DNA from 4 places in the Pseudoalteromonas distincta genome. Region 1 is predicted to be linked to each of the others. Evidence: predicted binding sites of a transcription regulator. Region 1 holds the regulator's gene; each other region holds the start of a gene.
The links. The regulator sigma-54, encoded in region 1, starts transcription at its own class of promoters, with help from an activator protein. The targets are predictions, from matches to a motif close to GTTGGCACGNNNNTNGNNT.

Region 1 (7,542 bases):
AAATGCCATTAGTTATGCTCGTATCTTTAGCTACTTGGTATGTGTTCTCAGATAACTACTTTTCATTTAGTGAAGGTGTTGCGCTTTTAGTTGGCTTTATCGTATTCATCGGTGGGTTAATTATTGTATCTATGCGTGCAAAAAACCAAGATGACCCATTTGTCTCAGAAGCCTGCGACGATGTACCAAACGATGTACCTACTAAAAAAGCGGTATTTTGGTTAATTGTCGGCATGATACTCCTGCCGGTTAGTTCTCATTTTTTAATCGGCTCAGCTGTTGATATTGCTAAATACTTCGGCTTAAGCGACTTAGTCATTGGTTTAACAATTATTGCTATTGGTACTAGCTTGCCTGAACTTGCCGCCTCGGTTGCAGGCGTACTTAAAAATGAAGATGATTTAGCACTAGGTAATATTGTTGGCTCAAACATATTTAATATTTTAGCTGTATTACCTCTAGCAGGTATTATTAATCCTTCAGCAATTGATCCATCGTTAGTAAGCCGAGATATATTAATTATGATTGGTGCAACACTTGCTCTTATTATTATGTCATTGAACTTTAGAGGCACCCAGCGTATCAATAGGGTAGAAGGCGGCTTATTGCTAATAGCGTTTTTGGGTTACCAAGGGTATATTTTTAGTCAAGTAGGGTAAATGATGGCAACGCTAAACTTTATTGAACAAGGCCTTCGCGTTTTAGATGTTGAGCGCCAAGCACTTAGTGATATTGCACAATATGTAGATGAAAATTTTCATAATGCGTGCCAATTAATGTACGATTGTGAAGGCCGTATTATTGTCATTGGCATGGGAAAATCAGGCCATATTGGCAATAAAATAGCGGCAACCCTTGCAAGTACTGGCAGCCCAGCGTTTTTTGTTCACCCTGGTGAAGCAAGTCATGGTGATTTAGGTATGATCACTAAAAATGACGTGGTTATGCTTATTTCTAATTCAGGGGAAACCAGCGAAGTTTTAAATATCATTCCGGTTTTAAAACGGCTTGGTGCCAAAATGATAGCAATGACTGGCAATACACAATCAACCATGGCGGCCCTTGCTAATGTACATGTGTGTATTAAAGTAGAAAAAGAAGCCTGTTCATTGGGTCTAGCCCCTACATCAAGTACCACTGCAACGCTTGCGATGGGCGATGCCATGGCAGTTGCATTATTAGAAGCTCGCGGCTTTACAGCTGATGACTTCGCGCTATCTCACCCAGGTGGTAGTTTAGGCAAGCGCTTATTACTTACTTTAAAAGATGTTATGCACAGCGGCGCAAATACACCTATTATTGATGTTTCACAAACAGTTAAAGATGCCCTAATAGAAATGTCAGCTAAAGGGTTAGGTATGACAGCCATTGTTGATGAAAATCAGCAACTCGTAGGGTTGTTTACCGATGGTGATTTACGTCGCATTTTAGAACAAAGAATTGATATTCATACAACACAAATAGATGTTGTTATGACTAAGTCATGTACTACAGCTACGCAAGATATTTTAGCCGCTGAAGCGCTCAATATTATGGAACGTAAACGTATAAATGGCCTAATCGTCGTCAATGAGAAAAACCAACCTATTGGCGCATTAAATATGCAAGACCTATTAAAAGCAGGAGTGTTATAAATGCAATTTGAAGAACTCTATCAACCGCTGAGCGATGATGCAAAAGCACGCGCTAAAAAAGTAAAACTACTTATATGCGATATTGATGGTGTATTTTCTGATGGCCGTATTTACCTTGGCAATCAAGGTGAAGAGCTAAAAGCATTTAATACAAAAGATGGTTTTGGCATTAAAGCACTTATAAACAGTGGCTTTGAAGTAGCTGTTATTACTGGTCGTCATTCACAGATAGTACAACAACGTATGAGCAGCTTAACCGTACAGCATATTTATCAAGGCCAAGAAAATAAGCTCATTGCCTATCAAGAATTAAAAGATAAACTCAACCTTAGCGATGAACAAATTGCTTATATTGGTGATGACGGTCCTGACATGCCTGTTATGGAGTTAGTAGGCTTTGCCGTTGCAGTAAATGATGCCCACCCACTTATTAAGCGTTTGTCACACTATGTAACGCAAATGCCTGGTGGTTTTGGTGCTGTGAGAGAACTCACCGATTTGCTCATGCTTGAAAATGGTAAAGCATTGACTACACAAGGCACTAGTTCATGAATGCAGCGCGCATAATATTAAGCGTTTTATTCATTAGCTGTATGGTTTGGCTTTGGTACCCTTATTTTACACAAACAAATATTGTGCCTCAGGCTGAGCCAGAAGTTATTGCTAAGCCTGATTACATAGCTATTGAGCTCAAACAGACAGCCTATGATGAGCAAGGTAAAATTAGCCACAAAGTCACTGCGGCTAAAATGGAGCTATACCAGCAATTAGGTTTCACGTTTTTCGAAAAACCCATTTTTACTTTATATAACGAACAACAAACGTGGCAAATAAATGCAGACGAAGCAACATTATACGAAGATAAACAATTAATTTTAGAAGGTAATGTGGTTGCCAAAAATTTAACCGATAACGCCATGATAGACAAAATCAATGCTGATAATATTCAGGTTGATATAAAGTTACTAACAATGCGTTCGGAGCAACCCGTCATTATCACTGGACCGAATTTAAAAATCACCGGTAAAGGCCTAGAAGCCGACTTAAAAACCGAAGTGATAAAACTAATTAACCATACGCGAACCATATACTATGACCAATAAAATATTAAAATCACTTATAATTCCTACACTTATACTAGCGTTTAATAGTAGTGCTGCAGAACAAAACACGCAACCTGCTGCCAATCAAATTTCAATAAGTGCCGACAAGCAAGAAGGTCAATTAAAAGCTAATGTGGGTATTTTTGAGAAAAACGTTGAGATTATTCACGGTAATCGCCGCATTACAGCCGATCGCCTCGAAGTGCACAAACGTGATGAACTTGGTGATAATAAACAATTATTAATTGCCACAGGTAGCCCTGCGCACTTTGAAGAAAAGCAATCAGATGGCACGACTATGAGCGCCAGTGCTGACGAAGTACGTTATGATGTATCTAAGCGTTTTTTAACGCTTGTTGGTAATGCACAAGTATCGCAAGCGGGACAAAAAATAAATGCTAAAAGCATTACCTACGATATAGAGCAGCAGCTAATCAGTGCCGAAAAAGATGAAAACTCAACTGACCGCGTTCACACAATTTTAGTACCGATCGAAACTAAAAAAAGTAAAAAAGGCGATAAAGGTCAACCATGAGCACATTAAAAGCAGAACTATTGGCAAAAAGCTATAAAGGTCGTGAAGTTGTAAAAAACGTCGGCCTTGAAGTACAAGCTGGCAGTATAGTTGGCTTACTTGGCCCTAACGGTGCTGGTAAAACAACGACTTTTTATATGATTGTAGGGCTTGTTCCTAGCGACAAAGGTAAAATATCTATTGATGATAACGATATTACTCTTTTACCTATGCATAGTCGTGCTAGATTAGGCATAGGCTACTTACCACAAGAGTCATCGATTTTTAGAAAGCTGACTGTTTATCAAAACTTAATGGCCATTTTAGAAACGCGCAAAGAACTAAATAAACAAGCCAGAGAAGACACACTCAATAACTTATTAGATGAATTTAGCATACAACACATTCGTGATAGCCAAGGTATGGCATTATCGGGTGGAGAACGTCGTCGTGTAGAAATAGCACGAGCACTGGCAGCAGATCCTAAATTTATATTACTGGATGAACCGTTTGCCGGTGTTGACCCTATTTCGGTATTAGATATAAAGAAAATAATAGAACATCTTAAAAATCGTGGGATTGGTGTCTTAATTACCGACCATAACGTAAGAGAGACCCTTGATGTTTGTGAAAAAGCCTACATTGTTTCTCATGGGGAGCTGATTGCATCAGGTACTCCAGAACACGTATTAAATGATAAAACAGTACGCGATGTTTACTTAGGCGAGCAATTTAGGCTGTAACATTTACGCCATGTCTTTAAGCATCTGCTAGTATTAATTATAACAACATAAAAGGATTGTTAGAGATACATGAGGCAATCACTACAGCTGCGCATGGGCCAGCAACTTACAATGACTCCACAGTTGCAACAAGCTATTCGTTTGTTGCAACTCAGTACATTGGATCTCCAGCAAGAAATACAAGAAGCTCTCGACAGTAATCCACTATTAGAGGTTGAAGAGGCAGACTATTCTGAAGACGCTGCTGGTAAAAACGAGCAAAAAGCTGATACCGATGACATAACTGTTAGCGCATCTGCTGATGATGCTCCGAGCGAATACGAACAAGATACTGGTGAAGCACTTGCAAAAGACACGCTAAGTGACGACATGGCTATGGATGTTAGTTGGGATGAGTACATGAGTGCCGCTCCTGCAGCCTCATCAGGTCCAATGCCTGAAGATGAATCTATATACCAAGGCGCCTCTACTGAAACGCTCCATGAGTATTTAATGTGGCAATTACAACTAACGCCATTTAGCCCTACCGATGAAGCCATCGCTATTGCGATTGTAGAAGCTGTCGATGATTCAGGTATTTTAACTCTCAGTTGCGAAGAAATTTTAGAAAGCTTTAATCAAGAAAACGAAGATGATAACGAAGTTGAACTTGATGAAATTGAAGCGGTATTAAAACGCATCCAACTGTTTGATCCTGTTGGTATTGCTGCACGTAGTTTACAAGAGTGTTTGTGTATTCAGCTTAATCAATTTGATAAAGAAACACCTTACATTAATGAAACGAAAATGATTTTAACCGAGCATATTGATCTATTAGCAGCTCGCGACTATCGTACATTAATGAAAAAAACTAAGCTCAAAGAAGAAGAGCTTAAAGAAGTAATGACACTAATACATACTCTCAACCCAAAACCTGCAGATACTATTGTAAGGGAAGAATCTGAGTATGTTATTCCTGATGTGTCAGTTAAAAAAATTAAAGGCCGCTGGGTTGTTGAATTAAACCCAGATAGCATGCCTAAAATTCGTGTTAATAGCCAATACGCGGCAATGTCTCGCACTGTAAAATCAAGTGGCGACAGCCAGTTTATTCGCTCACATTTACAAGAAGCTAAATGGTTTATTAAAAGCTTAGAAAGTAGAAACGACACGCTATTAAAAGTTACTAATTGTATTGTTAAGCAACAACAAGGCTTTTTTGAACATGGCCCTGAAGCCATGAAACCAATGGTTTTAAATGATGTCGCTGAAATGGTAGAAATGCACGAATCGACAATTTCACGCGTAACTACTCAAAAGTACATGCATACACCCCGTGGTATATTTGAGCTTAAATACTTTTTCTCAAGCCATGTAAGTACTGAAAACGGTGGTGAATGTTCATCTACAGCAATACGTGCGCTTATCCGAAAATTAATCGCAGCAGAAAACTCAGCAAAACCATTGAGTGATAGCAAAATAGCGGATATATTGGCTGAGCAAGGAATTAAAGTAGCAAGACGTACAATCGCAAAATACCGCGAATCTCTTGCTATTCCACCGTCAAATCAGCGTAAAAGTCTGATTTAAGACGCTAAACTAAGAGGGTAATGCTTATGCAACTAAACTTAACTGGTCGTCACGTAGAATTAACCGATTCACTAAGAGACTATATTAATACTAAATTTGCGAAGCTTGAAAGACACTCTGATCATATAAATAATGTTCATGTCATTCTCGATGTAGAAAAATTAAATCAAAAAGCAGAAGCCACAATACACGTAAGCGGTGCTGAGCTATTTGCCTCTACAGAACATCAAGATATGTATGCCGCTATTGACTCGTTGATCGACAAGCTCGATCGCCAAGTAATCAAACACAAAGAGAAGCTTGCTCGACACTAATATGATGAAATTAAGTTCACTTATATGCCAGGACTGCAGCAAAGCTGCGGTCCTTTTTAATAGCAAAAAAAGAATTTTAGAGTTCATTAGCGAACTTGCTCACGACAAACTTCCGTATTTACCGCAACAAGATATTCTTAATGCTTTAATGAGCAGAGAGAAATTAGGTAGTACAGGTATAGGGCGTGGCATTGCTATTCCTCATGGAAGAATGAGCGGTGCAGAAGAGCCTTTGGCTTTAGTGCTCGTTAGCGAAACTCCAATAAACTTTGATGCAATCGATAATCGCCCTGTTGATATTTTTGTCGCACTCATCGTACCAGATGGCGATAACCAACAGCACTTAAAGACTCTAGCAACCATTGCTGATAAACTAAACAACAAAGATTTTTGTAAACAGTTACGCAGTGCAAAATCTGATACTGAGCTTTACCAAGTTATTGTCGATCAATCATAGTTTTATAAAGGGTGTTAAATGGAGTTAATTATCATAAGCGGCCGTTCTGGTTCTGGAAAGTCGGTTGCTTTGCGCGTTGTAGAAGATTTAGGTTATTATTGCGTAGATAATATTCCAGTAAACCTACTACCTTCATTAGTTCGCAGTGTGTCTGATAGCTACGATAAAATTGCTGTTAGCATAGATGTGCGCAACATCCCTAAAGAACAAGATGAATTTAACGATATTCTTGAATACTTACCAGGCTTTGCAAACCCTACGTTGTTTTATTTAGATAGCGACGATCAGACATTGATCAAACGCTTTTCAGAAACACGCAGATTACACCCACTATCAATAGACTCGTTGCCGCTTGATTTAGCCATCAAAAAAGAAAAAGAATTACTTGATGTATTAACCACTCGCGCCGACTTTATGATAGATACGACTGATTTAAGTGTTCATCAACTCGCTGAATCTATTCGTGAAAAGATTTTAGGTAAAAAAGATAAGCAACTGATTGTCACATTTGAATCATTTGGTTTTAAACACGGTATACCAAAAGAAGCAGACTACGTATTTGATGCACGCTTTTTACCAAATCCACACTGGGAACCAGAGTTAAAGCCTTTAAATGGGTTAGATCAACCGGTTAAAGACTATTTAGCTAATCACAGCATAGTGCAAAAATTCACATGGCAAATTCAAACATTTGTACAAACGTGGTTACCGCATTTAGAGCGAAATAACCGCAGTTATTTAACCATTGCTATTGGGTGTACAGGCGGGCAACATCGCTCTGTGTATTTAGCGCAAACTATCGGTGAAAGTTTTGCAATGACACATCCCAATGTAAAAATTCGCCATCGCGAACAAGAAAAATAATATAGCTGAATAATCACCTGTTCAGCTTAGGTAGAGTAAGTTATGCATTGTGAAGATACCTTTTTAATAAAAAACAAATTAGGCTTACACGCCAGAGCAGCTACTGTGCTTGCGCAATTAGCAGTACAATTTGATGCGACAATCACATTATTCCAAGATGACAAAGAAGCCGCAGGCGATAGCGTACTTGCATTAATGTTACTTGAAAGTAGCCAAGGAAAAGAAGTTAAAGTTGTTTGTAAAGGCCCTGATTCTGAGCAAGCTTTACACGCTGTTGGAGAATTAATAGCACAACGCTTTAATGAACAAGAATAACCTGTTTTATAAAAACAATATTCGCATTA
Region 2 (7,542 bases), 890 kb from region 1:
CAATGCTTAATCAAACATCAGCCCCACTATTGTTTTTAGGAACTGCTGCTTTTTTAGGTTCATTCTTTATGTTTGTAATCAGAGGCGGGTTTACATGGAGAATGAAATACCACCTTACATATAAAGATGAGTATTTAAATACCATCGACACTATTGCCTATAAACATGTCGTGCTTGGCTTACTTTTTAGTATGGGTGGCGTGTACTTACTCTCCGATACTCTTGCTTTAGAAGTATCTCACAGCATGATGGCTACATTTTACCTTGCTGTAATGAGTTTAATATACGGCGTATCAATTCTTTGGCAAAGCAAAGATTAGGAGCAAAAGTGCAAAATAAAATTGCAAAATACCGCAAAGAAGCAGGCCTTTCTCAACAAGACTTGGCTGATCTAATTGCGGTTTCACGTAAGACTATTAGTACAGTAGAAACGGCACGATTTACCCCTTCGGTAATAATTGCTCTAAAAATAGCAAAGCATTTTAATACCTCAGTTGAAAGTCTCTTTGTACTAGATAAAAATGATTGATACATGTTAAAGCGTTAGTCTCATTCTATTAGCAAAAACACCGATTTAGCTACTTCAATTACAACGTATGGAGGACAGCGCTGTTGTTATTAGCGTAATTGCGCTAAAATAGACCAGCAAAAAAATATATATCTAAACCGGAGATTCTACAAGGCATGAAAAAACTGCTAATTTCACCGTCAAAAATGACGCTAGGCGAACAAGAAAATCAAATCTATCAGAACATTCTGAAGCAATCTTCAGAATTAAGCCTTAACCTTATGGCCGTGAAAGTAGAAAACCACCCTGATGATTTTTTACCTTGGTGTTACGAATTGCTAAGTGCAAGCAGAGATCGTATGAACTACGATTTACTAGAGCCGCAGCAATTACCAGTACTTAAGAAGCTACACGATCAGCTTATTTCAGCTATCAGCTTTTTACAGGTTAAAACTTTACGTATTGCTCCGTGGCCTGTAGTAAGTGTATTTGTAGAACAACACAAAGACGTTATTGCTCTTGATGAACAGCTTCGCTTAGTAGACTACATTAAAAGCATTCGTGAACAATCTCTTAAAGATATGATTCCTGAAGACTTACTTGCGTTTAGCGGTAAGCACATGGCATCACTTGATCCAAGCACATACAACTTTGACGTTGAATGGTTTGCATCAACAAAAAGTGCGAAGAGCTTTCATCAAATGCTTGGCGATTTACCAGGTGCCTTTGACGATGCACTAGTAAATATTCCACTTGAAGGTGACATTACTCAATACGAATATCAACAATTTGTTGCTGCTTATTCAAAAATATTCACCGACAATAATGAAAAACCAACACTTGCGCCTGCAACACGACTGCTTGCAATGCGTCGCCCTGATATATTTACTCCGATCACAAACAATCGATTAGATGCATTATGCGGTGCCCTTGGTGTTTCTAAACTAAAAAATAGTGATTTTGAGCGTTACTGGCAAGATATTGTAAAAGGTATTCAAGCTATGTCATGGTACAAAATGGCTAAACCTAGTAATGAGTTAGAAGAACAATTAGTTGCTATTAAAGCGCTAATCCCATGTTTTTTTCACTATGCTGATGCTAAAACACCAGATAACTCTAACTACATCAAACTGTTAAGTAAGCCTAAACGAACTACAACTACGACAGGTAAAACTCAGCGTAGAGGTAAAGAGTCTGCAGAAATTTTAGTAGACCGCGCACTTGCTGCTGACGATATTCCTGAGCACATTCGCAGTAAGCGCGATTCAATTGTGAGTGAAGTTCAAAAAGGTCGTAGTGTAAACGAAACAATTAGCCTTATGCGCACTATATTTGGCTAAAAACTTCTAATTTAGCCGTACTTTTATGGTGCGGCTAGGTTAATTTATGCACCAGCAGTGTGCGCAACATCTTCCTACATGCCATATCTCTTCTCAATCTATAAAATACAAGCCCATGTTTTTAATGTATAAAAATAATTTTTAATAAAAAATAATGAAGCTGGCACATACAGTGCAATTATCCCGTTAGTTAAACAATAAAAAGCCGTCAGCCTAAAGGTTCCGAATACATAATAAAAACCTTGGCGAGCAAAAATCATATAACGGGAAATGGACATGCTAAAACTAAAAAAAACCATTGCTATAGGTGCTATAGCATTAATGGGCGCAACATCTTTAACGTCAACAGCCGTACATGCTGAAGTAACTGCTAATGCAGCGGCAACATCAAACTACTTATGGCGTGGTCAAGAGCAAACTGGGGGCGATGCAGCTATTTCAGGCGGTATTGATTACGCCAATGAATCGGGCTTTTATGCAGGTACTTGGGCTTCAAACGCATCGTGGGCCGATGAAATGACCTATGAGCTTGACTTATATGCAGGCTTTGGTGGCGACATTAACGAAAGTGTTAGCTACGATGTTGGCTATATTTATTACGCTTACCCAGATGCCGCTTCTGAAGCTGACGCCGATTTCTCTGAAATTTACGGTAGCATTAGTGTTGAAGGCTTCACATTTGGTGCTTCAGTACTTGCAACATCAGCTGCAAGTGGTGATGGTACAGACTTTGGTGATTCACTTTACCTGACAGCTGACTACGGTTTTGCTGTTGGCAGTAACGGCACTGAAATGGCACTTCACTTAGGCCACTACTCTGGTGACTTTATTGGCGATGATAATATCTTAGATTACGGTGTATCAATTTCGAAAGATGGGTTCACTTTTGGTTTATCTGATACAGATATGGATGACTCAGATATTAAAGCTTACGTTGCTTATTCTGTAGACTTTAATTTATAAGAAAGAATGTGTTACTTGCTGCGACACGAAGGGCCTTTTGGCCCTTTTCTTGTTTTTGAACAAGACCCCTTACATCTGTTAACAAACCGTTACAATTGAATGAAAACAATACATACATTTTCCTTTATTCTATTACCTAGTCACTGGGCATTTATAACTGCCTAGCCATAAAATAGGTATAAAGGAATAATAATGAAATCACCTAACGCGTTTAGCGCCCTACTCGATATTTATATAAGTCCTAGTAAAGCTTTCAATGGTGTTGAACACGCCAAAGGTTGGTCATGGCTTGCTTTTATAGTGATGTCTTTAGTTTCAATGGCGAGTATTTATATTTTTTATTCCACTGTTGATATGCAGTTTTTGATTAATGAGCAAGTAGCAGCATCAACTATTGATGCGACGATTGGCGAGCAAAAAATGATTCGCCAAAGTATAGAGCAAAATGCAGAAGGCCAAATATGGTTTGGTTTGTTTGGCGGCGTAATTGCGCTGGCTATCATGAATGCATTAATGGCACTTTATTATATGCTTGTGGCAAAACAAGATCCTGAATCAGAACATAGCTACGGAGCTTGGTATGGATTCGCTACCTGGACAATAATGCCAGTTGTTATTTCAAGCCTAGGCACAATTGCTCTTGTACTAAGTGCAAGTACAGATCAAATATCTCAACAAGCCGTATTTAGCTACGCATCTATTAACCAATTAATAATAGGACTTGAAGTTGGCCATCCTTTTTATAGCTTATTAGAATCAATAAACTTATTTAGCTTTTGGAGCATTGCGCTGGGAATGATCGGCTTAAAATGCTGGACTAATTTTTCAACTAACAAAGCACTCCTATTCTCTGCACTTCCTTCAATTATTATTTTTGGTATTTGGGCAATCATTGCAGCAAGTTAACTCTTAAGTGGAGGTAGATACTAGCTCCACATTACTTAATTCACGGATAGATAAAATGAAAAAAGCAATAATCATCACACTCGCTGTAGGCGCATTTATAGCCCTAATTGTGTCAAAGCAAATTTCTGGCGATAAAAAACAAGCCGAAGTAAATATTGCTCAAGTAGAGCTTGGCGACATTGCTGACTCAATAATGGCTTCAGGTAATTTAGTTTTTAATACACAAGTGCAATTACGCTCTGAAGTGACAGGCCGAGTAGATAAAATATTTGTTCAAGAAGGCCAAGGAGTTAAACAAGGCGATATGTTAATGCGCCTTGATACAACTGCTTTTGAATCAGAAGTCACCCGTAGTAAAGCAATCCTTCGCGCCACAGAAATTGAAATTAAACACAATAAAACACGCCTTGCTAACCTAGAGCGCCAACTTAAAAGACAAAAAGACTTATATGATGTCGGTTTAGGTAATCAAGAGAGCTACGAGAATATTGAAAGCGCACGCGATCTAGCTAAAATCGATATTGAATCACGCATAGAGTCGTACAACCAAGCACAAGCGTCACTACAAATTGCGCAAGATCGCTTAAGTAAAAGTGTATTTAGAGCTCCAATGAGCGGCTTGCTTGCATCTGTAAATATTAAAGAAGGTGAAACCGTTATAGCCGGTACGACTAATATTATTGGCTCTGATTTAATGCTAGTAGCCGATCCTAGCGCTATCTTAGCCGAGCTACGTGTGGATGAAACCGACATTGCGAGCATTAAGCTTAACCAAAAAGCGAATATTTATGCGGCCGCATACCCTAATAAACCATTTAGCGGCACAGTAATCAATATTGGTACTTCAGCTAAAAACCAAGCCGGCTCTCAAGGTTTATCGTTTAAAGTAAAAGTATTACTCGATACTACTGAGCGCCAGCTATATGCAGGAATGAGCTGTAGAGCAGAGATCGCAACAAGCATTGCCGAAAACGGTTTAAAACTTCCAATAGAAGCAATCCAAAAAGAAGACGATAAAACATTTGTATGGCGACTAAATAGTGATAACACCGTTAGCAAAATTGCCGTAACTGTTGGAATATCATCTGATATAGAGCAAGCAATTACTGACGGCTTAAATGAGGGCGACAAAATAGTTATTGGCCCTGCGCGCCCAGTAAGTCTTCTGACTGAAGGTGATGTGGTAAAACTTAAATCAGATGCAGACAAGGAAGAAGCCTAATGTCTGCGGTAATCAAGCTAGAGCATATTAATAAACAATACAAAATGGGCTCAGAGGTATTTAAGGCACTTGATGATGTAAACGTACATATAATGCAAAACGAATACGTGGCGATTATAGGACCTTCAGGTTCAGGCAAGTCGACCTTAATGAACTTATTAGGCTGTTTAGATACACCCAGCAGTGGCGAATACTACTTAAAAGATAAACTAGTAAAAAGTATGACCGAGACAGAGCTTGCTCATCAGCGTAATGAAAGTGTCGGGTTTATATTTCAAAGCTTTAACTTAATACCACGTGCAACCGCACTAGAAAATGTAATGCAGCCTTTAGTATATCGCTTTATTCCTAGTAAACAACGCAAGCAACAAGCTCTAGAAGCACTAAAGCGGGTAGGTCTCGGTGATAAAGTTAATCATTTATCTAGCCAGCTATCGGGCGGGCAACGTCAACGTGTTGCTATTGCCCGCGCTTTAGTCACAAAACCACATATATTATTAGGAGATGAACCCACAGGTAATCTTGATAGTAAAACGACCCGCGAAATTATGGATTTGTTTGATGAGCTGCATAACGAAGGTCACACTATTATTTTAGTAACACATGAGCAAGAAATTGCCGATCATTGCCAACGCGTGATTCGTTTAGTGGACGGTAAAGTGGTAAGTGATGTAACTAAAGATGAAGGAATCAAGCAGCATGTTTAAATCAGCTCTTGCCATAATGGAAGGCACTAAAGCCGCTTTTTCAGCTATTAAAGCTAATGCAATGCGCAGCGCACTGACCTGTTTGGGCATTATTATTGGTGTTGCCGCCGTAGTTACTGTCGTTGCAGTAATGCAAGGTTTTACAAAGCAAATAAACGATCAACTTGCGGATATGTCGCCAGATGTAACAACAATAAAACCTTACACCAGTATTGAACTTGAAATGGTTGGTAAAAATGCCAAGCTTACCTACGACGATTTTTTAGCTTTAAAGTCGCGTATAAAAGAAGCTGAAACGCTAACTGCCCTAATGTTTACCTGGCGCTTTTCGGGGGAGCTGAGTATGGAAATAAAAGCCATTCATCGCGTGTTATCGGTACCGAGCAAGACTATCAAAAAGCGTATCGTACTTATCCTGAACTTGGTCGTTTTATTCGTGCTGAGGACGATGATAAACGAAGAAGGGTCGCATTTATCGGCCCTTCAATCATAGAAAAGCTAAACCTTCCTGAAAACCCAGTAGGTGAATATATAAAGCTAGGTGGTGAATGGTTTAGAATTATTGGCGTTGCTGAAAAACAAGGTAGCTTATTTGGTTTTGACCAAGACGATTACATTAATATTCCAATTAGTACCATGAGTGCTTTAGAAGGCGGAAGTACACAAACTAATGTGCAAATTATGTTTAGGTTAAATGAAGGTACTAACGAAGAACAAGTGCTTGCAAAAATAACTCGTGTATTGCGCCAACTACATAAACTAAAAGAGAAAGATGAAAACGACTTTGAATTTGAAACCGCTGAAAAATCTCGTGCTCAAATAGATAAATTTACCAGCAGTGCTACTGCTATTACTGCTGGTATTGTAGGAATAAGCTTACTTGTTGGCGGTATTGGTGTTATGAATATAATGCTAGTGTCGGTCACTGAACGCACACGCGTTATTGGTACATTAAAAGCACTAGGCGCAACACCTGGTTTTATTATGCTGCAGTTTTTAGTTGAAGCCGTTGTGCTTTCACTTTTTGGTGGCTTAATAGGACTCATTATAGGATATGGCGCTGCAGGGCTTATTTCGTTTTTAGTCCCAAGTATGCCTGATGCATATATACCAGTATGGGCTGTAATACTATCGTTCGGATTTACATCAATGATTGGGATTATATTTGGTTTAGCCCCTGCTATTAAAGCAGCAAGACTAAACCCTATAGATGCACTGCGTTACGAATAACTATTTTAAATAATTATTTAGCTTTAAATGGTACCTTATTACATTGTACTTCTACTGTTTTAGGGTACCAAGCTGGGCCGATTTGATTCACAACCACCTCAGCTAAACCATTAGTAAGCGATTTATACGTATGAACGCTTTGCCACTCCCCTTGTGGGCACTGTTTTGTTAAATCTAACGGCTCTGATCCCTCGTATAACGCAAGTGCGAAATTATGATGCCACTGTGAACTTTTTAGCATCTTATTGCTTACTTTGCTCTGTATACCGTTATCAAAGTAAATATTTGTACACCCCGTTAAAATAATCAGTGTGCAACCGGCTGCAAATAGCTTGATGCTCATAATGTCTCCCCTAGTACTTGCTCTTGGCACCACACTTTAATGGTATGAGGCGAGTATATTCCAAGCGTAATTAAACTCAGCGCTCCATCACTAAACGTTTGTTGTGACTGCATTTGAATAACCGGTGTATTTGAACATATTTGTTTTACGTCTACCCGCTGCTCACCCACTAATCCCCATAAATAAAATGGGCGGCTATCTTCGTAATTAGCTTGGCTCGTTATTTTTGCTGTTGCCTGTGGCTGAATGGTTACCGCAGAACAAGCACTGAGGCTTAATGCTATCGCCCCTATAATTAATGGTTTCATACTCCTCCTTATAAA
Region 3 (7,542 bases), 370 kb from region 1:
AGATCCCAAACTTGCACCTTTGCATGTTATTTTGCATACCTCTTTGAGTGGTGTTTTTAACCAAGCGATGATTGAAAAAGTAGGGGCAGATGACTTTATTGCTAAATTTAACCCAGATGAATTAGCAACAGCGGTTAAAAAGTGGGTTCATTGTGATTAACAAAAATAGGTGCTACTAACTTGAATAATAAAGATTTGCAGCAAAGTGAATACGACCAGTTTCGTTCGTTTTTAGAGCAGCAATGCGGCATTGTTTTAGGTGAAAATAAACAGTATTTAGTTAAAAGCCGACTTGCTCCGTTAATGACTCGATTTAATGTGGGATCTTTATCGGAATTGGTTAGTAAAACTCTCGGGCCTCATGAGCGGCAATTAAGAGCCGCTGTGGTTGATGCAATGACCACCAACGAAACTTTGTGGTTTAGAGATCAATACCCATTTGAGTTACTCCAAAACAAGCTTTTCCCTGAATTTAAAGATTTAAGAAGACCTTTAAAAATTTGGTCTGCTGCCAGTTCGTCAGGCCAAGAACCTTATTCAATAGCTATGTCGGTTGCTGAATTTAATGCTAAGCAACCAGGTGTGCTTCGTATGGGGGCACAAATTATCGGTACCGACATATCTAATACCATGCTTGATATGTGTAAAAATGCAGAGTATGACGCGCTGGCACTCGCCAGAGGGTTATCTGCAGAGCGTCGTAAAAAGTTTTTTAAAGACAGCGGCAACGGTATGGCACAAGTAAACGATACAATAAAAAAACAAGTTAGTTTTAGGCATTTAAATCTGCTTGATTCTTACGCGTTAATGGGCAAGTTTGATATTATTTTTTGCCGAAATGTACTAATTTATTTTGCGCCTGAAATAAAAGCTAAAATTATTAACCAGTTTGCACAAGCGTTAAATCCAAACGGTTACCTATTTTTAGGCGCGTCAGAGTCCCTAACTGGCCTAAGTACTGAATTTGATATGGTTAGGTGCAACCCTGGTATTATTTACCAAAAGAAGTAATTAAGCTAACTCCCTTCCCTAAAACGACGCACCTAGCGTCGTTTTTCTATTTAGATACATAGCCTTATAAAAATATAGCATGCCCTAATATTAATGGCTTATTTTTTGCTTTATTAATGGGTAAGTCAATTTTTTGGAGAAGGTTATGGCTATCAGTTTTGATAAAGCATTAGGTGTGCATCCGCAAGCCATGTTGATCCGTTCACAGCGAGCAGAATTAATTGCAACTAATATAGCTAACGCTGATACGCCTGGCTATAAAGCAAAAGATATTGATTTTGCCTCTGCTTTAAAAGCGGCAAGGTCAACCCAGCAAAGCGGCAATACTATGGTAAGAACTAATGATAAACACATTGGTGGAGGTACTCATAGTATGGGCAGTTCAGAATCATTTCGTTTGCCAAATCAATCAGATACTGGTGATGGTAACTCGGTTGATATACAAGTGGAACGAAACTTGTATACACAGAATGCTATGGAGTATCAGGCCAGCTTGCAATTTTTAAGCGGCAAATTTAAAGGCCTGAATAAAGCTCTCGGTAGTCAAGGATAAAAATTATGAGTTTATATAATGTTTTCGATATTGCAGGTTCGGGTATGAGCGCACAAAACGTTCGCTTAAATACTACAGCTAGTAATATTTCTAATGCTAACACCATTAGTTCATCTCAAGACAAAACGTACCGAGCGCGCCAACCTGTATTTGCGGCTGAGCTAACAAAGGCTTCAGCATCAGTAAGTAACCAGCAGGGCTCCGCAGTTGGTGTTAAAGTTTTGGGCATTGTTGAAAGCGATGCGCCATTGCAAATTGAATATAACCCAAACCATCCAAGTGCGGATGAAAATGGCTATATCTATAAACCCAACGTTAATGTTGTAGAGGAGATGGCAAATATGATTTCTGCCTCTCGTTCTTACCAAACAAACGTGCAAGTTGCTGATGCAGCTAAGCAAATGCTAAGTAAAACACTGTTGCTAGGGCAGCGGTAACCGAGGGTAGGTTATGAGTAACGATATTAGTACATCTTCATCCTATTTAGACTCTTTGCGTTGGCAAGAATCGCAAGTAGCGACCAGCGACAATGAGAGTGATGCGTTAACGCAAGAAGACTTTTTTTCTTTGTTAACTCAGCAATTATCGTATCAGGATCCCAGTAACCCTGCGGATAACGATCAAATGATTGCTCAAATGACTAGCTTTACGATGGCGCAAGGTATCAGTGATTTGAATTCAAATTTTGATACGTTGGCTACTTCGATGACATCAAACTCAGCCCTGCAAGCTTCAACGCTTGTTGGCAAGCAGGCTTTACTAGAGTCAAATACTGTTGATTTAAATGAATCAGGTGATGCTAAAGGGTCTATCGTTGCTGAAAGTGCAGTTGAAAGCTTAACACTTAGTGTAACTGACGCTTCAGGACAGCTAGTGAGAACAATTGATATGGGTTCTCAGCCTGCGGGCGCTGTTCGCTTCGCTTGGGATGGTAATAATGAAAGCGGTGAGCGTTTACCTGAAGGGGAATACACATTATCGGCACAAGGTAGTACCAATGGCCAGTTTTCTAGCTTGCCTATTGCAACTTTCAAAAATATTGAAAGTGTAAACATTAACGGCTCAAGCGGCATCATTGTGAACACCAAAGAAGGTGCGGTTAGGTTAACCGACATTGCAGAAATCGCGTAACAAATTTAATATTTCTTGCCTGCCAGCAGGCCACAGATTAACAGGTTAGAGGTGAATTATGAGCTTCAATATTGCATTAACCGGCCTAGCTGCCGCACAAAAAGATTTAGACGTAACTGCAAATAATATTGCAAACGTAAATACAACAGGTTTTAAAGAGTCACGCGCTGAGTTTGCCGATGTTTACGCTTCATCAGTATTTAGCTCTGGTAAGACTAAAAATGGTGATGGTGTTCAAACCGCTATGGTTGCACAGCAGTTTCATCAAGGCTCACTGCAATTTACAAATAACTCACTTGATTTGGCTATCACTGGTGAAGGTTATTTCGCGATGAGTGAAGACTTAGGTTCTCAAGATTTTTCTTACACTCGTGCAGGTGCATTCAAATTAAATGAAGATAATTTTGTAGTAGATGCCAAAGGTAATTTTTTACAAGGTTTCCCTGTTGATGAAGCTACAGGTGCCACTACATCAGTAAGTTTGAGTACTTCATCACCATTACAGATACCGGATTCGTCTGGTTCTCCTCGCGCAACAAGTAAAGTGTACTCATCATTTAACTTAGATTCACGAGAAACTCAACCTACAGTAACTCCTTTTGATTCAAGTACGAGTGCTTCTTATAATAGTTCTACATCAACTACAGTTTATGACTCATTAGGTGAGCCACATGTTTTACAGCTTTTCTTTGTAAAGCAAGACCCAACGACAACACCAAATCAATGGCAAGTTTATGGAACTTTAGACGGGAAAAATTTTGGGACAGATGGAGTTGAAACAGTCGCAGGTTCACATACTCCTATAGATACTTTTGAATTTACATCAGCAGGTTTGCCTAATGTAACATCACCGGCTACAACTTTTGATGATATAGACTTATCTTCTGATGCGACTACAGGTTTGACTTCTCTTTTGACTAATGGTGCAAGTTTTCCTGATGATGTGTCAGTCAGTTGGCGTGATGAAGCGGGAACCAGTAATAAAGTTCCCACTCAGTATGCAGGTAACTTTGAAGTAAAAGCGCTTGAGCAAGACGGTGCTACTGTTGGCCGTTTAGCCGGTATTGATATTGGTACTGATGGTAAAGTAGTTGCATCTTACAGTAATGGTGACTCAACTTTTCTAGGTCAAGTCGCTATGGTTCGTTTTTCTAACTCACAAGGCTTACAGCAAGTCGGTGATACCGCTTGGAAAAAAAGTTTAACATCTGGTGATCCAATTGCAGGCGAACCAGGATCAGGTACTTTAGGATCGATCAATTCATCAGCGCTTGAGCAATCAAATACAAACCTTACTAATGAACTAGTAGACTTAATTACTGCACAGCGTAATTACCAAGCAAACTCACGTGCGCTTGAAGTTAACTCAACTATTCAGCAAAGTATTTTGCAGATTCGATAAGCTAAACCCCATTAAATATATTAGGCTGCACTTTTGCAGCCTTTTTTGTAAGTCCTCTTTGTAAGCCCTTCTAAAAACCTCTCAATGTTGCGTCAAATTTAATCTGGCACCTATTTTGCATTTATAAGTTCAGAGATTTTTTATGTGAGTCGATACTATGGACAAAATGGTCTACATTGCGGCCTCTGGCGCTAAGCAAAGCCTACAAGGGCTTGCGCTTAAAGCCAATAATTTGGCGAATGCAAATACAACAGGATTTAAAGCTGACTTTGCCCAGGCGCGTTCTATGCAAGCGTTTGGCGAAGGTTTGCCTACACGTGTATTTTCAATGCAAGAGCGTCCGGGTTCAAACATGGTATCGGGTGGCATTGTGCAAACCGGGCGAGACTTAGATATCGCAATGAGCGATAACGCATGGCTTGCTGTGCAAGATGCCTCCGGTAATGAAGCTTACACAAAAGTGGGTACGTTAAACGTTACTGCTCAAGGCATGCTTGTAACCAGTCATGGTCGTCAAGTTATTGGCGAAGGGGGACCTGTAATTTTACCCGTCCCAGTCGAAAAAATAGGGTTTAGCCAAGATGGCGCTATTCAAGTTCGACCACAAGGCGCTCCCGCTAACTTTTTAGAAGAAATCGACACGCTTAGAGTGGTAGAAGCAAATAGCTCACAGCTCGAAAAAGGTAACGACGGTTTATTTAGACCAAAAGCAAATGTAACAGTAGATACCTCTGCCAATGTAAAAGTTTTAAGTGGTTCGCTTGAAATGTCGAATGTGAATCCGGTTCACGAAATGGTCGACATGATAAGCCACCAGCGCCAATTTGAATTACAAGTGAAATTAATGAAAACAGCTGAAGAAATTGACGAGCGTCAAGATCAGTTATTACGCATAGTTTAACTTTAAAGTGAGGACACGATTATGAATCCAGCATTGTGGATCAGTAAAACTGGGCTAGACGCTCAACAAACCGATATATCGGTTATCTCAAATAATTTAGCGAATGCGAGTACCGTAGGTTACAAAAAAAGCCGCGCTATATTTGAAGATTTACTTTATCAAAATATTAATCAACCGGGTGGTCGTTCATCGCAAGATACCGAAATGCCGTCGGGCTTAATGTTAGGTGCGGGTGCTAAAGTTGTAGCTAACCAAAAAGAGTTTACGCAAGGCAACATGTTGACCACCGAAAACTCACTAGATTGGATGATTTCTGGCGAAGGTTTTTTTGAAGTACTGCAACCAGATGGCAATATTGCTTACTCACGCAATGGTCAGTTTACTACTGATGGCGATGGACGAATTGTAACATCGGGCGCAGGTTACGTTATTCAGCCAGAAATGAATGTACCTGATGACGCGCAATCAATTACGGTTTCGCAAGACGGCGAAGTATCTGTGCGTGTTGCAGGCCAAGCCGATAACGTTGTAATTGGTCAGCTGACTATTAGTGACTTTATTAATCCATCGGGTCTTGAGCCAATTGGTCAAAACCTTTATACCGAAACGGCTGTAAGTGGTGCGCCTGTACAAGGTAATCCTGGTGTTGAAGGGTTAGGTAGTATTATTCAAGGCTCACTCGAAACTTCAAACGTAAATGTGACTGAAGAGCTGGTAAATCTAATAGAAACTCAGCGTATTTACGAAATGAACTCAAAAGTAATTTCGGCCGTTGACGAAATGATGAGTTATATCAATCAACAGCTTTAATAGAGTAGGGGGGAATTATGCGTAATATTATTTTATTTGCAGCGGGCACATTATTTTTAAGTGGCTGTATGTCTACGCAAAATAGTGAGGTAGTGCAGGACGACCCTTACTACGCACCTATGTACCCTGAGCCTATTCTCGAGCCGCTGGTAGCCACAGGTTCATTGTTTAATACTCATACATCAAACGACTTATATTCTGATAAAAAAGCGCTACGTACTGGCGATATAATTACGGTTAAATTGCAAGAGTCTACTCAAGCAACAAAAGCCGCTAAAACAGAAACAGACAAAGAAACCGACGCAAGCTTAGACCCAGTGATTGGCTTAGGTGGTCTACCTGTAAATATAGGTGGCGATAGTATTCAGTTTGGTATTGGTAGTGATTCGTCGTTTACGGGCGATTCAAAATCTAACCAGTCAAACAGCTTAGTGGGCGATATTTCGGTTAATGTTATGCGCGTTTTACCTAATGGTAACTTAGTTATACGCGGCGAAAAATGGCTAACGCTTAATACTGGCGAAGAGTTTATTCGTTTAGAAGGGCTAGTACGCCCTCAAGACGTAAGCGCCGATAATACGGTTGAATCAAATCGTATCGCTAATGCACGTATTCAATACTCAGGTAAAGGGCAAACGCAAGAGGCGCAAAGTCCTGGTTGGCTTACACGTTTCTTTAGCAGTTCGCTGTTTCCATTTTAGAGGGTAACAACATGAATAGCCTTAAAGCTTTATGTTTAGTTGTGTTATTAGGTTGGCAGTTTACTGCCAGTGCTGAGCGCATAAAAGATGTGTCTATGGTTGAAGGCGTACGCTCTAACCAATTAGTCGGTTATGGCTTAGTGGTTGGTTTACCGGGCACCGGCGAGCAAAACTCATACACACAACAAAGTTTTAGAGGCATGTTGAACAGCTTTGGTATTACGCTACCTTCAACTCAAAGTCCTAAAATTAAAAATGTTGCCGCTGTTGCTGTACATGCAGAATTACCTGCATTTAGAAAGCCCGGGCAAACAATAGATATTACGGTTTCTTCTATTGGTAGTGCAGGCAGCTTACGTGGCGGTACTTTACTACAAACTTTTTTAAAAGGTGTAGATGGTAACGTGTATGCAATTGCACAAGGTAGTTTAATTGTCGGTGGCTTAGGCGCACAAGGCCTTGATGGCAGTAGAGTTGTAATTAACACCCCTACAGTTGGCCGTATACCAAATGGCGCTACAGTTGAGCGCGCCGTGGAAAGCCCATTTATGCAAGGCGATTACATTACTTTTAATTTAAACCGCCCAGACTTTACAACGGCAAAACGCCTAGAAAAAACAATTAATGACTTAGTTGGCCCAAATAGCGCACAAGCAATAGATTCTGTTTCTATTCGTGTTATAGCACCACGCGATGCATCCCAGCGTGTATCGTACTTATCAACACTCGAAAACTTAGAATTTAAACCAGCTGATATGGCCGCTAAAATTATAGTTAACTCGCGCACCGGTACAATTGTCATTGGCAAAAACGTTAAGCTTCAGCCTGCGGCTATAACTCACGGTGGCTTAACAGTAACAATTGCAGAACAACAAAACGTGTCACAACCAAATCCGCTAGCAAACGGTGATACAGTTGTCACGCAGCAAAGTATTATTGATGTAAACCAAGATGACTCGCGTGCCTTTGTATTTAATCCAGGTGTAAGCCTTGACGATTTAGTTCGCGCAATTAACGAAGTAGGCGCAGCGCC
Region 4 (7,542 bases), 390 kb from region 1:
ATTTGATGCTGCAACGAATGGTGAATCACTTTCGATGAGTCTAAATGGAGAGTCAATTAATCTTACGAATTTCAGCCAAAGTGATATGACCGAATTAGCAGCAGCTATCAATGATAACGCCAATACAAATGTGGTAGCAACAGTTGATGAAAATGATTCAAGCAAATTGATTTTAACAGGCGACGATGATATTAAAATTGACAACCTTTCTTTCACAACTGTAGCTAGTGGTGCCGCAACAGCTACAGTTACGGGTAATAAAGAAGGTAGTACACCTGCTTCACTACTTAATTCAACAAATGATAGTACAACATTGACTGGTGAAATTAAATTATCAGGTGTTAAAGGTTTTTCAGTAGCAGGAGGGAACACTGATGTGTTTGCAACAGCTACAATGAATTCTTCGTTAGAGTCAGTGAAGTCAGTCGACCTATCAACACAAGCGGATTCACAAAGTGCGATAGAAGTAATTGATGCGGCATTAGCATCAATTGATGACCAGCGTGCCGGTTTAGGTGCTGTTCAAAATCGATTTAGCCATACTATTAGTAACTTAGCAAATATCCATGAAAACGTATCAGCCTCACGTAGTCGTATTCAAGATACTGACTTTGCAACCGAAACTGCACAAATGACTAAAAACCAAATATTGCAACAAGCGGGTACATCAATACTCTCGCAAGCAAACCAAATACCACAAGCAGCCATTAGTTTATTAGGTGGTTAACTATTAACTTCACCAGTAAATACTTATAAACGCACTTTAATTTGAAGTGCGTTTTTGTTTCTTGAGATAGTAAAAGTTATTTGCGACATAACTTTATGCATTATAAAAATTAATAAATAACTATTTTTCATTCTAAAACAGATAATTACGTTTCATTGAACAAATAAACTAATTTTTTTTCAAAATACTCCTAAAGATAATTTACCTCCTGCCGTTAACTTAATCAGTACGGAGCTGAGCATACATTTGTGACAGCTCTTGGTTAAATTAAAATAGCAACATTACGAAAGTAATCAGGAGTTTTATTATGATTTCGGTAAACACAAATGTATCCTCACTAAACGCTCAACGTAACCTTTCTCAATCGGGTTCTAATTTAGCAACATCAATGGAACGTCTATCATCAGGTATGCGTATCAATAGTGCAAAAGATGATGCGGCAGGTCTGCAAATTTCAAACCGTTTAACATCGCAAATAAATGGTTTAGGTGTAGCACAGCGTAATGCTAACGATGGTATTTCAATGGCGCAAACAGCTGAAGGGGCAATGCAAGAGTCTACTAATATTTTACAACGTATGCGTGAGCTTGCTTTACAATCTGCCAATGGTTCAAATTCATCAGATGATAGAGAAGCATTACAAAAAGAAGTTAGCGCATTACAGAGCGAATTAACTCGAATCGCAGAAACTACTTCATTCGGTGGTCAGCAATTGTTAGATGGCTCATTTGGCACAAAAAGCTTTCAAGTAGGTTCTAATGCGAATGAAATTATTAATATGAGTCTAGGTAATGTAGCTGCTGAAAACTTAGGCAGTCAGTCGCTTTCAGCTGGAGGTTCAGTGATGGGGGTGGCAACTACTGCAGCCGCAACTGCACCAGTTAACGGCATTACTGCTGAAACTGACTTAGTTATTACAAGTAATAATGGTAAGTCGACAAGTGCAATTTCATACGACCTTAGTGACTCAAGTAAAACAGTAGCTAATGCAATCAACAAAGCAACCGCAGATGGAAGTGTGCCAGTAAAGGCATCGGTTGAAAATGTAGTATCAATGACATTTGATGCTGCAACGAATGGTGAATCACTTTCGATGAGTCTAAATGGAGAGTCAATTAATCTTACGAATTTCAGCCAAAGTGATATGACCGAATTAGCAGCAGCTATCAATGATAACGCCAATACAAATGTGGTAGCAACAGTTGATGAAAATGATTCAAGCAAATTGATTTTAACAGGCGACGATGATATTAAAATTGACAACCTTTCTTTCACAACTGTAGCTAGTGGTGCCGCAACAGCTACAGTTACGGGTAATAAAGAAGGTAGTACACCTGCTTCACTACTTAATACAACAAATGATAGTACAACATTGACTGGTGAAATTAAATTATCAGGTGTTAAAGGTTTTTCAGTAGCAGGAGGGAACACTGATGTGTTTGCAACAGCTACAATGAATTCTTCGTTAGAGTCAGTGAAGTCAGTCGACCTATCAACACAAGCGGATTCACAAAGTGCGTTAGAAGTAATTGATGCGGCATTAGCATCAATTGATGGACAACGAGCTGACTTAGGTGCGATTCAAAACCGTTTTGATCACACAATTAGTAACCTAGCTAACATTTCTGAGAACGTATCAGCCTCACGTAGCCGTATTCAAGATACAGACTTTGCGACAGAAACAGCGCAAATGACGAAAAATCAAATATTGCAACAAGCAGGTACGTCAATCTTGTCGCAAGCGAATCAGTTACCACAGGCAGCACTTAGCTTATTAGGTTAATAAGTTAAAAGTAAAACCTTAATGGTTAGCTAACTAATATATAAAGTCAGTATTAGTATTTTAAAAAGGAGGTGGCTTTAGCCACCTCCTTTTGTAGTTTAAGGATATAAATTAAGCTATTGTTGGTTTAATTAAGTGAAAAATAGGAATCTGTTATGAATACAATTACTTCAAACGCAGAGGTTACAACATTACCGACTCCTGCTGGTGATGATAAGCAAGTAGGGCAAGCTGCTAGTTCGCTAACTGAACGCGCTGTTGACGATGTAAAGCAAGCTGATGCACAAAATCAACAACGATTACAGCAAAATCAATACGAAAAAAATAATCAAGAAGTAACTGCTCAGCCGTTAGAGCGTGAACAGCTAGAACAAATGGCGCAACAATTGCAGGACTTTATGGGTGAAATGAACCGAAGTTTGCAATTTAAAGTTGATGAAGATTCAGGTCGTGATGTTATTAAAGTACTCGATAAAGACAGCGGCGAAGTTATCAAGCAGTATCCTTCTGAAGAAGTATTAAGTTTGGTTTCTAAATTGTCTGAATCTGCCGGTATTTTAATTGACCAAACAGTTTAGTAAGTAATTCAGATTACTATTTTAAGTTAGTTTATTTTTAAGAATTTAAGAGGTGAAGCATGGCTATTTCGTTTACTGGTTTAGGTTCTGGGTTAGCAGTATCAGATATTGTTGATGCACTAGTTAATGCTGAACAAGCACCCGCTGAGTCTCGTTTAAATACTACTGAAAGTAAGTTAACTACGGATATTTCTGCTGTTGGTGCACTTAAGTCAGCGCTCGAAAAAGTACAAACCTCAATGGAAGCATTGGGTGATAGTGATAATTATCAAAAGCGAACAGCATCAGGTAATGATGACTTTATTTCTATTAGCTCAGATAAAGAAGCCCAGCCTGGTAGCTACAATGTAAAAGTGGATGCATTAGCACAAGCTCATAAGTTGTCATCCCCTGCGTTTGCTGCAGACGAGGCTATAGGTGCGGGTGTGATCACGATAGGCTCTGGCGCAAATAGTTTTTCTACGGTTTTATCGGCTACCAATAAGTTAGAAGATTTACGAGACCAAATTAATAACGGCCCTTTTACTGGCAGTGATAGCAATGATTCGGTTGTCGCCACTATAATAACCAGTGATACCGGTCAGCATTTAGTGCTTACAAGTAAAGAAACCGGTGAAGATAACGCTATAACAATTACCGTACAAGATGATGACGGTAATAATACTGATACAGGCGGGTTATCTCGATTAGCTTATGATGTATCAGACGCAGATCCGGCTAACCACACAACTAACATAACGCAAGTTAACGCTGCTCAAAACGCACAAATAACAATTGATGGCACGTTAACTGTATCAAGCAATACGAATGAATTTAGTAATGTGATTGATGGCGTGGATATTACCGCTAAAAAGTTACATGCCACTGACGACGACTTAAGCGACATATCAGTTACTGAGAACAATAATAATATTAAAACGGGTTTGAATAGTTTTATTGAAAGCTATAACGAACTGTTAGAGCTTAGTAATAATTTAGGTGCCTCCGGAGAAGGTGGTGCAGGCGTTATGGCGGGGGATTCACTACTTCGTGGTGTTATGTCAAAGTTACGTAGTGAAATCACCGAGTCAGTTGACTTAGGTGATGGTAACTCATTATCGCTTTCGCAATTAGGTGTTGAAACAGATCGCTACGGTGTTTTAACGCTAAATACAGAAACACTGGATGAGCAAATAGACGCAGATGTAAATCTAGTGCAACAGTTTTTTGTAGGCGATGACGATGATGGCTTTGCACAGTCGTTTGATGAGCTAATGAGCTTTTATACAGATTCTGACGGCATCATACAAAACCGAATAGATAGTAAAACAAATCAACTAGATGATTTAGATGATGATCGCTTGGACCTTGCCAGTAAAATGGAGTCGCTATCGTCTCGCTTATATGCTCAATATAATGCGATGGATTTATTAGTGGCGAGCCTTAATAACACCAGTAGTTATGTTCAAGCTCAATTAGAGAATATGCCAGGCGTAGTACGAGATAACTCTTAGTAGATAAATATGGTACTAAATTAATAGCTAAACTAAGAAAGCACAAAAAACCGTTACTTAAAACGGTTTTTTGTGCTTTCTATTTGAGTAGATTTTAGCGACTTGCTTTATAAGCTTTTATCGCCTGTCCTGACTTTTTATGTTTAATAATAGCTTTTGATGATTCGTTTTTTGCACTATTCGCTTTTACTAAAATAGTATTTATACGAAGCTGAATTAATTCTAATTGCTCTGCACTTGGGCCGTCGCTGCTTTCGCACCATTGCTTTAGTTCAGTATTTAAAGTGTCTAAAAGAGGCCGAGCTTCGTCTGCGTTATTATCATTTACTAACACTTCAATATTACTAAGCAACGTTTGTATGAGCTCAGAGTAGTTTGTTAGTTGCTCTGAAGATGTTGGCGAGTCCATAATTGAAATTAAACCGCAGGGCTTCGTTGATCTAGTGGAATGTTATCCCAACCTTCTTTAATTTCTTTAACGATACTTGATACTTCCACAATTGCTTCAATATCGTTGTTTATGTTCGCTTGCGTTAAACGGCGTTGGCAGTAGTCGTACAGTGCCAATAAATTGTTAGAAATACTAGGGTCTTGTTCTACTTCTAAATTGAGTGCGTCTTGCAGTGCACCAAATAATAAAACACAGGCTGAAATGTTTTCACCTTTTTTTTGTATTTCTTTGCGCTCAATAAACCCTTTTGTTGCTGCTAAGCGACCGATTATATTACTGAATATAAGGTTTATTTGTTCATAAGGAGCCATTTCGGCAATACTACTAGCACGAACTTGACCGTATTTTTTTACTGAGACATGAGCCATGGGAAGATCCTAAAATTTAAAACAATAAAATTATGTGAAAGCTAATATAAAAACTTATATAAAAAATCAATAAAGCTTTTATACTTTTACATAAACAAAGCAATATTAATGCCAAGCATTTTCACTTATTTATGTATCGGCATTTGTAACTTCAACTTAAATTTATAATTGAGTTTATTTACTAACAATAGCATTTTTATAGCCGAGTAAATTAATTTTTAGAGCTAAGTTATAGCTAGGTAATAACTAAGTTAAAACTATAACTCATACTTAATGATTAACTATTAAGTATGATTGACTTAACTAGCCCGCCTGTTTTTTGGCGTTTATGTCAAAAAACTGCCGCTATCACTTGCATCCATGCTGAACTGGCTTACAATTTAACTAATTATACAAATTAGTGAAAGTACGGCTCGCTAAATATGATCTTGATTTTAGATAATAATAACAACCGCGCAATAGGATTAAATGCTTCACTTGGCTTTATTGGTGAAGCTGTACAACTATTAAGCGAAGACTGCTTTGAACAAGAATGCAAAAAATATCAGCAGCAAGAATGCATGATTATTTTAGGAGCGTTGCAATCACTTGACCACGAAAGCTTAATTAAACGCTATCCAACATTACCGTTTTTATTAATTGGCGAAACGCTAAAACCACTATTAAGTATCGCTAATGTGGTGGGGCTTATTTGCGAGCCATTTAATCACGAAGTGACAACGCAGTTACTTCACGATTGCCAACAGTATCAGCGCATGCTGCCTAATGAGCATAAGCATAGTAAACCACATAAAATTTTTGATGGACTTGTTGGTGAAACAGAGGCCGTAAAAGATGTTCGCTTTTTAATTGAACAAGTGGCAAAAACCGATGCTAATGTTTTAATTTTAGGCGAATCAGGCACTGGTAAAGAAGTGGTTGCCCGTAATGTACACCTGCTTTCAAAGCGCATTAATGGACCGTTTGTACCTGTAAACTGTGGTGCTATTCCTGCAGAGCTGCTCGAAAGTGAACTATTTGGCCACGAAAAAGGCGCGTTTACTGGTGCTATATCGGCTCGTAAAGGGCGCTTTGAACTAGCTCAAGGTGGGACGCTATTTTTAGATGAAATAGGCGATATGCCACTGCAAATGCAAGTTAAGTTGCTGCGAGTATTGCAAGAACGCAGCTATGAACGTGTTGGTGGTACAAAGGCAATCCAAGCTGATGTACGCGTTATTGCTGCCACGCATCGTAATCTTGAAACAATGATTGAAGAGGGTAGTTTTAGGGAAGATTTATATTACCGCTTAAATGTATTCCCTATCGAAAACCCATCGCTGAGTGAGCGAGCTGATGATATTCCGCTGCTTTTAAAAGAGTTAATGCGCCGTGTTAACGACCAGACTGGTTCTACCGCTAAGTTTACAGAGCGCGCAGTTGAGAGCTTAAAAGAACATGCTTGGCCTGGTAATATTCGTGAGCTTGCTAATTTGGTGGAGCGTATGGTTATTATGTTCCCTGACAAAGTGGTCGATATTCCTGATTTACCTAACAAATATCGTTACATTGAAGTTGAAGCCTACGAGCCAGAATACCCTGAAGAGTTAATGGAAAAAGACGCCTTTAACGACATATTTAGCACAGGCTTTAGTGATTACGAAAGTGAGCCAGACGCTGAGTTTAGCCAAACGGGTAGTGGTCTATTGCCTGATGATGGTATTGAACTTAAAGATTATTTAGCCGAACTTGAAATTAGCTTAATAACCCAAGCGTTAGAGCGCTATGATTACGTTGTAGCTCGCGCTGCAGAGATATTAGGGGTTCGCAGAACAACACTCGTTGAGAAAATGAAAAAGTATAATCTTTCACGAGATTAGAAGTACGAAAATGGTGAAATACTTTTCGTTATTTATTATTCATTTGTGATCAATCACTTTACGGGCTTTGCCCGTCACGCAAGCAAGCTTGGCGTCTACAAGATAATCGTAAACTTAAACCTTGGCGGTAGACGCTAGACTTGCTCGCGTGAAAAACAAGACTTTTAATCATTTAAATAAAACCGTTATTTCACAAAGAGAAAAACGAAGGTAAATGAGAAACCATAGTCAACTTACGCTTTACTTCTCTAAAGCGCAGCGTCTCTTAACCTCTTTGTGAACT

Region 2: the regulator sigma-54 is predicted to act here: its motif matches at 2,008-2,026, upstream of FFU37_RS14330 (TorF family putative porin).
Region 3: the regulator sigma-54 is predicted to act here: its motif matches at 4,200-4,218, upstream of FFU37_RS03110 (flagellar basal body rod protein FlgF).
Region 4: the regulator sigma-54 is predicted to act here: its motif matches at 5,498-5,516, upstream of fliS (flagellar export chaperone FliS).

Annotation. Positions count from the first base shown of each region.
Region 1 covers NZ_CP040558.1:341,528-349,069, reverse strand. Annotated here, with positions in the region: gene FFU37_RS01505 (calcium/sodium antiporter) at 1-659, shown strand, start outside; gene FFU37_RS01500 (KpsF/GutQ family sugar-phosphate isomerase) at 663-1,634, shown strand; gene kdsC (3-deoxy-manno-octulosonate-8-phosphatase KdsC) at 1,635-2,186, shown strand; gene lptC (LPS export ABC transporter periplasmic protein LptC) at 2,183-2,737, shown strand; gene lptA (lipopolysaccharide transport periplasmic protein LptA) at 2,727-3,272, shown strand; gene lptB (LPS export ABC transporter ATP-binding protein) at 3,269-3,994, shown strand; gene FFU37_RS01475 (RNA polymerase factor sigma-54) at 4,064-5,563, shown strand; gene hpf (ribosome hibernation promoting factor) at 5,590-5,877, shown strand; gene ptsN (PTS IIA-like nitrogen regulatory protein PtsN) at 5,882-6,334, shown strand; gene rapZ (RNase adapter RapZ) at 6,353-7,198, shown strand; gene FFU37_RS01455 (HPr family phosphocarrier protein) at 7,241-7,513, shown strand.
Region 2 covers NZ_CP040558.1:3,186,449-3,193,990, forward strand. Annotated here, with positions in the region: gene FFU37_RS14310 (hypothetical protein) at 1-320, shown strand, start outside; gene FFU37_RS14315 (helix-turn-helix transcriptional regulator) at 329-529, shown strand; gene FFU37_RS14320 (hypothetical protein) at 685-1,848, shown strand; gene FFU37_RS14330 (TorF family putative porin) at 2,125-2,811, shown strand; gene FFU37_RS14335 (YIP1 family protein) at 3,004-3,717, shown strand; gene FFU37_RS14340 (efflux RND transporter periplasmic adaptor subunit) at 3,773-4,939, shown strand; gene FFU37_RS14345 (ABC transporter ATP-binding protein) at 4,939-5,646, shown strand; partial or broken gene FFU37_RS20520 (ABC transporter permease) at 5,639-6,876, shown strand; gene FFU37_RS14355 (Bor/Iss family lipoprotein) at 6,890-7,219, opposite strand; gene FFU37_RS14360 (Bor family protein) at 7,216-7,527, opposite strand.
Region 3 covers NZ_CP040558.1:715,239-722,780, forward strand. Annotated here, with positions in the region: gene FFU37_RS03080 (chemotaxis protein CheV) at 1-160, shown strand, start outside; gene FFU37_RS03085 (CheR family methyltransferase) at 181-1,011, shown strand; gene flgB (flagellar basal body rod protein FlgB) at 1,157-1,564, shown strand; gene flgC (flagellar basal body rod protein FlgC) at 1,570-2,001, shown strand; gene FFU37_RS03100 (flagellar hook assembly protein FlgD) at 2,015-2,695, shown strand; gene flgE (flagellar hook protein FlgE) at 2,754-4,097, shown strand; gene FFU37_RS03110 (flagellar basal body rod protein FlgF) at 4,255-4,998, shown strand; gene flgG (flagellar basal-body rod protein FlgG) at 5,020-5,808, shown strand; gene flgH (flagellar basal body L-ring protein FlgH) at 5,826-6,509, shown strand; gene FFU37_RS03125 (flagellar basal body P-ring protein FlgI) at 6,521-7,542, shown strand, end outside.
Region 4 covers NZ_CP040558.1:728,383-735,924, forward strand. Annotated here, with positions in the region: gene FFU37_RS03145 (flagellin) at 1-727, shown strand, start outside; gene FFU37_RS03150 (flagellin) at 1,032-2,510, shown strand; gene FFU37_RS03155 (flagellar protein FlaG) at 2,666-3,088, shown strand; gene fliD (flagellar filament capping protein FliD) at 3,148-4,581, shown strand; gene FFU37_RS03165 (hypothetical protein) at 4,676-4,990, opposite strand; gene fliS (flagellar export chaperone FliS) at 4,999-5,400, opposite strand; gene FFU37_RS03175 (sigma-54 dependent transcriptional regulator) at 5,823-7,259, shown strand.